One region of the Streptomyces callyspongiae genome, then DNA from elsewhere that is predicted to be linked to it. Evidence: predicted binding sites of a transcription regulator. Region 1 holds the regulator's gene; the other holds the start of a gene.

Region 1 (4,191 bases):
CGCCCGGAGCCGTTCGGTGAGGGTCGCGCGGCCCTCACCCTCCGCGGGCGTCTGCTGGCCGACGCGGTCGTCCGGGACCTCGTCGACTGACGGGTGCCGGTCAGCGGCCGGGAGGGCCTCCCGTCGGGCCGCCCACGGTCACGTGGTCGATGAGGTGTTCCACCGGGCCCAGCAGGCCGGGTTCCAGGTCGCGGTAGGAGTGCACGGAGCGCAGAATCCGCTGCCAGGCGGCGCCGGTGTTCCGCGGCCATCCCAGGGCCTCGCAGACGCCGGTCTTCCAGTCCTGGCCGTGCGGCACCCGGGGCCACGACGGAATGCCGACGGCGGCCGGTTTGACGGCCTCCCAGATGTCCACGAACGGGTGGCCGACCACGAGTACGAGGTCCTCGCCCCGGGTCGCGGCGACCTCCGCGGCGATTCGCGACTCCTTCGACCCCGGCACCAGGTGGTCGACCAGGACACCCAGTCGGGCGTCGGGCGTGGGCCCGAACGCGTCCACGACCGCCGGAAGGTCGTCGACACCCTCGAGGTACTCGACGACGACGCCCTCGATCCGCAGGTCGTCGCCCCACACCTTCTCCACCAGCTCCGCGTCGTGGCGCCCCTCGACGTACAGGCGTCCGGCGCGCGCGACCCGGGCGCGGGCACCGGGCACCGCGACCGAGCCCGACGGTGTGCGGCGCGGAGCCGCCGGGGCGGCGCTTGCGGGGCGCACCAGCGTGACGATCCGTCCCTCCAGGAGGAACCCCCGCGGCTCCATCGGGAAGACACGGTGCGCCCCGAAGCGGTCCTCCAGCGTCACCGCGTTCCCTCCGGAGGTCTTCTCGCAGTCGATCACCGCCCCGCAGAAGCCGGTCGTCACCTCCTCCACCACGAGGTCCCGTTCGGCGGGCACCTCGGGGACGGGAGCGGCGCGGCGCTTCCAGGGCGGGGTCAGGTCGGGGTCGTACCGGCGGCTGCGCATCCGCCCATTGTGTCCGGACGCGTCAGGCGGAGGCGAAGCGACGGGCCAGACCGTCGCGTTGGGCGCGGAGGAACGCGGCGTCCACGACGGCGCCGTGGCCGGGGACGTACCGGGCGTCCTCGCCGCCGAGAGCCAGCAGCCGGTCCACGGCGGCGGGCCACTGCCCAGGCTGCGCGTCGTCCCCCGCCTGCGGCGGTCCCGACTCCTCGACCAGATCGCCGCAGAACACCACCGGGGGAGCGCCCGGGGCCCCTCCGGGCACCAGGACGGCCAGATCGTGCCCGGTGTGGCCCGGGCCGGCGTTGACCAGTACGGCACGGCGGTCGCCGCCCAGCGCGAGGGTCATCTCGCCGCTGACCGGGTGTTCCGGGAGGACCAGCGCGTCGGCTGCCTGGGCCGCCGTGTCCGCCGCCAGGCCGTGCCGACGGGCGTCGTGCCGGAGGGACTCGCGGCCGCCGCGCAGAACACGGTCCAGACCCACCGCGCCGTACACCTGGACTCCGGCGAAGGCCGCTGTGCCCAGCACGTGGTCGAAGTGGCCGTGGGTGAGCGCGACCCTGGTCACGGGCCTCCCGAACAGCTCCCGCAGCGATGCGCGGAGCGCCGCCCCCTCGGCGAGGGAGGATCCGGTGTCGATCACCAGCACGCCGTCGGGACCGGCCACCGCCCCGGCCGTCGCGTCCCACCGGGGCAGCCGGGTGCGCACCACGCCCGGTGCGAGCTCTTCCCACATGCCGTCCATGCCGCGACGCTACCGGTACGCAGACCGTGTCGCCCCTCCGCGGTGCGTGCCCGCGGTCCCGGGTGTGGACGCCCTTGCTCTGGGCATGGCATCCCGCCGTACACTTGGCTGCGAAACGCTGGCACTCGTCCCACGAGAGTGCCAGGCGAGCGGAGGCCGGACAGCCGGACACGGCCCGACGGGAGGTGCGCACGTGCTCAGTGAACGCAGGCTCGAGGTGCTGCGTGCCATCGTCCAGGACTACGTCGGCACCGAGGAGCCGGTCGGCTCCAAGGCGCTCACGGAGCGCCACAATCTCAAGGTGTCGCCGGCCACCGTCCGCAACGACATGTCGGCCCTGGAGGACGAGGGGTACATCGCCCAGCCGCACACCAGTGCCGGCAGGATCCCCACCGACAAGGGGTACCGGCTGTTCGTCGACAAGCTGGCCGGTGTCAAGCCGATGTCCTCGCCGGAGCGACGCGCCATCCACAACTTCCTGGAGGGCGCCGTCGACCTGGACGACGTCGTGGGGCGCACGGTCCGGCTGCTGGCGCAGCTCACCCGGCAGGTGGCCGTCGTCCAGTATCCGTCGCTGACCCGGTCGACAGTGCGCCACGTCGAACTGCTGGCGCTGGCACCGGCCCGGCTCATGCTGGTGCTCATCACCGACACCGGACGCGTCGAGCAGCGCCTGGTCGACTGTCCCACCCCGATCGGCGAGACCACCGTCGCCGATCTGAGGGCCCGGCTGAACGGCCGTGCGGCCGGGCAGCGCTTCACCGACGTGCCGCGTCTGGTCCAGGACCTTCCGGAGGGCTTCGACGCGGACGACCGGGGAACCGTCTCGGCGGTGCTCGCCACCCTGCTGGAGACGCTGGTCGAGGAGACCGAGGAACGCCTGATGATCGGCGGAACCGCCAACCTCACGCGCTTCGGCCACGACTTCCCGCTCACCATCCGCCCCGTCCTGGAGGCGCTGGAGGAGCAGGTCGTACTGCTGAAGCTGCTCGGCGAGGCCACGGATTCCGGCATGACGGTGCGAATCGGTCATGAGAATGCTCACGAGGGCCTGAGTTCCACGTCGGTGGTTTCAGTCGGTTACGGTTCGGGCGACGAGGCGGTCGCCAAGCTCGGCGTGGTGGGGCCGACCCGCATGGACTACCCCGGAACGATGGGAGCGGTACGCGCAGTGGCACGTTACGTCGGACAGATCCTCGCGGAGAGTTAAGTGGCGACCGACTACTACTCCGTCCTGGGCGTGGAGCGCGACGCCTCGCAGGACGAGATCAAGAAGGCCTTCCGCAGGCTGGCGCGCGAACTGCACCCGGACGTCAATCCGGACCCGAAGACGCAGGACCGCTTCAAGGAGATCAACACCGCCTACGAGGTGCTCTCCGACCCGCAGAAGAAGCAGGTCTACGACCTGGGCGGCGACCCGGCCGGACCGGGCGGCGGCGCGGGAGCGGGCGCCGGCTTCGGCGGCGCGGGCTTCGGCAACTTCTCCGACATCATGGACGCGTTCTTCGGAACCGCCTCGCAGCGCGGGCCCCGCTCGCGCACGCGCCGCGGCCAGGACGCGATGATCCGGCTGGACGTCGAACTGCACGAGGCGGCGTTCGGGACGACCAAGGAGATCCAGGTCGACACCGCGACCGTGTGCGGCACCTGCTCCGGCGAGGGCGCCGCGCCGGGCACCTCCGCGCAGACCTGCGACATGTGCCGCGGCCGCGGCGAGGTCTCGCAGGTCACCCGCTCCTTCCTGGGGCAGGTCATGACCTCCCGGCCCTGCCCGCAGTGCCAGGGATTCGGCACCGTCGTGCCGACGCCCTGCCAGGACTGCGCCGGCGACGGCCGCGTACGGTCGCGGCGCACCCTCACCGTCAAGATCCCCGCGGGTGTCGACAACGGCACCCGGATCCAGCTGGCCGGCGAGGGCGAGGTCGGGCCCGGCGGCGGCCCGGCGGGCGACCTCTACGTCGAGATCCACGAGACCCCGCACCCGGTCTTCCAGCGCCGCGGCGACGACCTGCACTGCACCGTCACCATCCCCATGACGGCCGCGGCCCTGGGCACCAAGGTGCCGCTGGAGACGCTGGACGGCATGGAGGACATCGACATCCGCCCGGGCACGCAGTCCGGCCAGTCCGTCCCGCTCCACGAGCGCGGCGTCACCCACCTGCGCGGCAACGGCCGCGGCCAGCTGATCGTGCACGTCGAGGTGACCACGCCGACCAAGCTCGACCACGAGCAGGAGGAGCTGCTGCGGCAGCTCTCGCGCCTGCGCGGCGAGGAGCGGCCCCAGGGGCAGTTCCAGCCCGGTCAGCAGGGGCTCTTCCACCGCCTCAAGGACGCGTTCAACGGCCGCTGACGCCTCTCCCCCCGGGGTGGGCCCCCGCCCGCCGGCGGTCCACCCCGGAGAGCTCCCACGGCCCCCGCCCGGACTGCTCCCGGGGCATGGCAGGATGACGCCATGTCCTCCGCGCAGTCCCCGCTCTCCGACCTC
Region 2 (4,191 bases), on a different contig from region 1:
GACAGATCACCGACACCTCGACCACGGTCAAGCAATGGTAAATTGTTAGCTAACCGAACGAATGATCGGAAGCAAGCGGAAGGAGCGGCCCCTGAACATCGAGCAGCTCAACCAGCTCATGCTGATCAGTGCCGCGGTCCTGCTCGTTGCCGTGGCGGCTGTGAGGCTCTCCTCCCACACCGGGCTGCCCAGTCTGCTGGTGTACCTCGCGATCGGTGTCGTCATCGGCCAGGACGGACTGGGCCTGGAGTTCGGCGACGCCGAACTCACCCGCACCCTCGGATACGCCGCGCTCGTCGTGATCCTCACGGAAGGCGGCCTGGGGACCCGCTGGCGCGACATCAGGCAGTGCGTGCCGGCCGCCGCCGTCCTGGCGACCGTCGGCGTGGGCATCAGCGTCGCCCTGGTCGCGGTCTCGGCCCACTACTTCATCGGGCTGGACTGGCGCCTGGCACTCATCATCGGCGCGGTCCTCTCCCCGACCGACGCGGCGGCCGTCTTCTCCGTGCTGCGCAAGGTCCCGCTGCCCTCCCGGGTGACGGGCACCCTCGAGGCGGAATCGGGCTTCAACGACGCCCCGGTGGTCATCCTCGTGGTGGCACTGTCCGCGCTCGGCCACACCACGCAGACCTGGTACGCGGTGGTCGGGACGATCGTCGCCGAGCTCGCCATCGGCCTGGTGGTCGGCCTGCTCGTCGGACGCATCGGCGCGTTCGGGCTGCGGCGGGTGGCACTGCCCGCCTCCGGCCTCTACCCGATCGCGGTGATGTCGCTGTGCGTCCTCGCCTACGCCGGCGGCGCGACCGCCCACGGCAGCGGCTTCCTCTCCGTGTACGTCACGGCGCTCGTGCTCGGCAACTCCAAACTGCCGCACCGGCCCGCCGTCCGGGGCTTCGCCGACGGCGTCGCCTGGATCGCGCAGATCGGCCTGTTCGTCCTGCTCGGACTGCTGGTGACACCGCACGACCTCGGGGACGACATCTGGCCGGCCGTGGTCGTCGGCCTCGCGCTGACACTCGTGGCCAGGCCGGTCTCGGTGGTGCTGTGCCTGCTGCCGTTCCGCCACCCCTGGCAGGATCAGGCCCTGCTGTCCTGGGCCGGCCTGCGCGGCGCCGTGCCGATCGTGTTCGCCACCATTCCGATGGTGGCCGGCGTGCCCAGCAGCGAGCGGATCTTCAACATCGTCTTCGTGCTCGTCGTCATCTTCACGCTGGTGCAGGGGCCGACGCTGCCCTGGCTGGCACGGAAGCTGCACCTGCGGAAGACCGGCGAACCGGAGGACGTCGACATCGAGTCCGCACCGCTGGAGCGGCTGCGGGGCCACCTGCTGTCGATGAGCATCTCCGGCTCCTCGCGCATGCACGGCGTGGAGGTCGCCGAACTGCGGCTGCCGCCAGGCGCCGCCGTCACGCTGGTCGTCCGCGACGGCACCAGCTTCGTGCCCCAGCCCTCGACCATGCTGCGGCACGGCGACGAACTGCTGGTCGTCGCCACCGACGCGGTCCGCGACGCCGCGGAGCGCCGGCTGCTCTCGGTCAGCAGGGGCGGCAAGCTCGCGGGCTGGCTCGGCGGGAGCGGCAGCACGGCGGCCCGGAGGCGCTGAGCGCGCCGGAACCGCCGCATGTGACACAACCGAAGCGGCGGCGCGGTGGACTACGCGCCGGAAATACTGCACGATGGAGCGTCGTTAGCACTCCGCAAGGAAGAGTGCCAGGAGGAAAGACGTGCCGACCTACCAGTACCAGTGCACCGAGTGCGGCGACGGCCTCGAGGTGGTGCAGAAGTTCACCGATGACTCGCTCACCGAGTGCCCGGGCTGCGAGGGACGCCTGAAGAAGGTGTTCTCCGCCGTCGGCATCGTGTTCAAGGGCTCGGGCTTCTACCGCAACGACAGCCGCAGCACGCAGTCGTCCGGTTCCTCGTCGACGGGCTCGTCCGGCTCCTCGGGCTCCTCGGGCTCCTCGGGCTCGGAGACGTCGTCGTCCTCGGAATCCTCCTCGAAGAGTTCCTCGAAGGACACCTCCGGGTCGAAGGACACGGCGAAGTCCACCGCGAGCAGCTCCGCCGCCTGAACGGACCGGGCCGGATCACGCGGTCCGTTCGGAACCGCGGCCTGCCGCACGCTCCGGGGTCGCCCGTAGGGTGACCCCATGAGCAGCGCACAGGCAGAGATCGGTGTCATCGGCGGGTCCGGCTTCTACTCCTTCCTCGACGACGTGACCGAGGTCACCGTCGAAACGCCCTACGGGCCGCCGAGCGACTCGTTGTTCCTCGGCGAGATCGGCGGGCGGCGCGTCGCGTTCCTGCCCCGCCACGGGCGCAAGCACCACCTGCCGCCGCACCGCATCGGCTACCGCGCGAACCTGTGGGCTCTGCGCTCCGTCGGCGTGCGCCAGGTCCTCGCACCCTGCGCGGTGGGGGGACTGCAGCCGGAGTACGGCCCCGGGACCCTTCTCGTGCCCGACCAGCTGGTGGACCGGACGAAGGGCCGGGTCCAGACGTTCTTCGACGGCGAACCGCTGCCGGACGGCGCCCAGCCCAACGTCGTGCACGTCGGCTTCGCCGACCCCTACTGCGAACACGGCAGGCGTGCGGCGCTCGCGGCCGCACGCGGAAGCGGCTGGGAACCGGTGGACGGCGGCACGCTGTGCGTCGTGGAAGGACCCCGCTTCTCCACCCGCGCCGAGTCCCGCTGGCACGCCGCGCAGGGCTGGTCCGTGGTCGGCATGACCGGGCATCCGGAGGCCGTCCTGGCCCGTGAACTGGGGCTGTGCTACTCGTCGATGGCGCTGGTCACGGACCTGGATGCCGGGGCGGTGACGGGCGAGGGCGTCTCCCACGAGGAGGTGCTGCGGGTCTTCGGCGAGAACGTGGGACGGCTGCGCGAGGTGCTCTTCGACGCCGTCGGCCGGCTCCCCGCCGCACAGGACTGCGCGTGCGCCCGTGCGCTGGACGGCATGGACCTGGGGATCACGCTGCCCTGACCTCCCGTCGTGCCGGAACGGACCGGGGCGCGGACCCCGGAGGGTGAGGAAGTTTTCCACAGGCGGGCGGTTGTCCACAGGCCCGAGCGGCAGCGGCCCGCCTCGTGCACGGTGAGGAGCGGAACGGCGGTGCGATCCGCCGTCCGGACCTCCAGCACGCTGGCACCCACGGCAGGCGGTGACACCATGCCCTCTCCTCTCCCCCGTCCCCGGTCCCCTCATCCCGGGCCGGACGGCACGACCGTCCCGCGGTACTGCGCCGTCCCCGACTTCCCGCCGATCGCGGCCGGACCGGGGCGCGGCCTGCCGCGGCTCCGCCGGGTCCTGTCGCGGCGGCGCCGGCTCCTCGTGCTGGGGCTGGCGCTGAGCACGGTCGGTGCCGCCGGTGCGGCGGCGCGCACCGCGGGGCCGCTTCCGGCGCCGGAAGCCGGAGCCGCCCGGGCTGCTCCGGCTGCTCCCGCCGCGCACCGCGTGGCGGCCGGGTCGCGTGACGGCCCCGCTCCGGGAGGACGGCCGGTGTCGGTTCCCGTACGCCTCGCGGACGCGGACACGGTCCGCCTGCTGCGTGCCGGGGACCGGATCGACGTCATGGCCCGGGCATCCCGCGCCGGCGGGGAGCGCCCGGGGGCGGCCCGTTCCGAGGGAGCGGCGGTCCCCCGTGTGGTGGCGCGCTGCGTGCCGGTGGCAGAGGTGCCGGCGGCCTCGAAGACCCCTCGGCGGGGTGCGCTCGTGGTGCTGCGGGTGCCCCGCCGGACTGCGGCGGAGCTGGTGGGGGCTGCTGCAGGTGCCGGTGCCCCGCCTGCGGTGTCGCTGTGCTGAGCGGAACGCTCCTCCCGGGCGCGCGGCGCGATACTGCCGAGCCGTCCCGGAGGCACGCCGCGTGGCCCTCCCGCGGCGTGCCGCGGTTCAGAGGTGGTGGGGCGGCTTGTCCTCGAGGAAGCGGGCGAGGTCGGCGGCAGCACCGCCGGACGAGGGGCGGTCTCCCCAGCCTTCGTCCGTGTCGTCGCGGGAGGGTCGGCTCAGCGGATCGTCGAACACCAGGGCCGCGGCCGACGGCTGCGGTTCGCTGTCCTGCGGACGGTCGTTGTCCGGGCGCGGCGCGGTGTCGGTCATGCGCCCAGGGTACGGGGCGCGTGGACGGGGAGAGGCGCCACGGTGGGCGGGAGTCGTACCGCGGCGGGCGGCCGCGGGGCGGTGCGCTGGTGTT

What was found. Region 1 encodes HrcA, which represses chaperone genes, less so after heat shock. Its sites were predicted from a motif close to TTNGCACTCNGNNNNNCNGAGTGCNAA; they were not measured.
Region 2: the regulator HrcA is predicted to act here: its motif matches at 1,688-1,714, upstream of ACL06G_RS03595 (FmdB family zinc ribbon protein).

Annotation. Positions count from the first base shown of each region.
Region 1 covers NZ_JBJZOM010000008.1:87,029-91,219, reverse strand. Annotated here, with positions in the region: gene hemW (radical SAM family heme chaperone HemW) at 1-90, shown strand, start outside; gene ACL06G_RS09825 (DUF3097 domain-containing protein) at 101-964, opposite strand; gene ACL06G_RS09820 (MBL fold metallo-hydrolase) at 987-1,706, opposite strand; gene hrcA (heat-inducible transcriptional repressor HrcA) at 1,900-2,916, shown strand; gene dnaJ (molecular chaperone DnaJ) at 2,917-4,056, shown strand; gene ACL06G_RS09805 (nitronate monooxygenase) at 4,159-4,191, shown strand, end outside.
Region 2 covers NZ_JBJZOM010000003.1:128,496-132,686, forward strand. Annotated here, with positions in the region: gene ACL06G_RS03590 (potassium/proton antiporter) at 62-1,603, shown strand; gene ACL06G_RS03595 (FmdB family zinc ribbon protein) at 1,725-2,072, shown strand; gene ACL06G_RS03600 (S-methyl-5'-thioadenosine phosphorylase) at 2,151-2,984, shown strand; gene ACL06G_RS03605 (hypothetical protein) at 3,114-3,803, shown strand; gene ACL06G_RS03610 (hypothetical protein) at 3,891-4,097, opposite strand.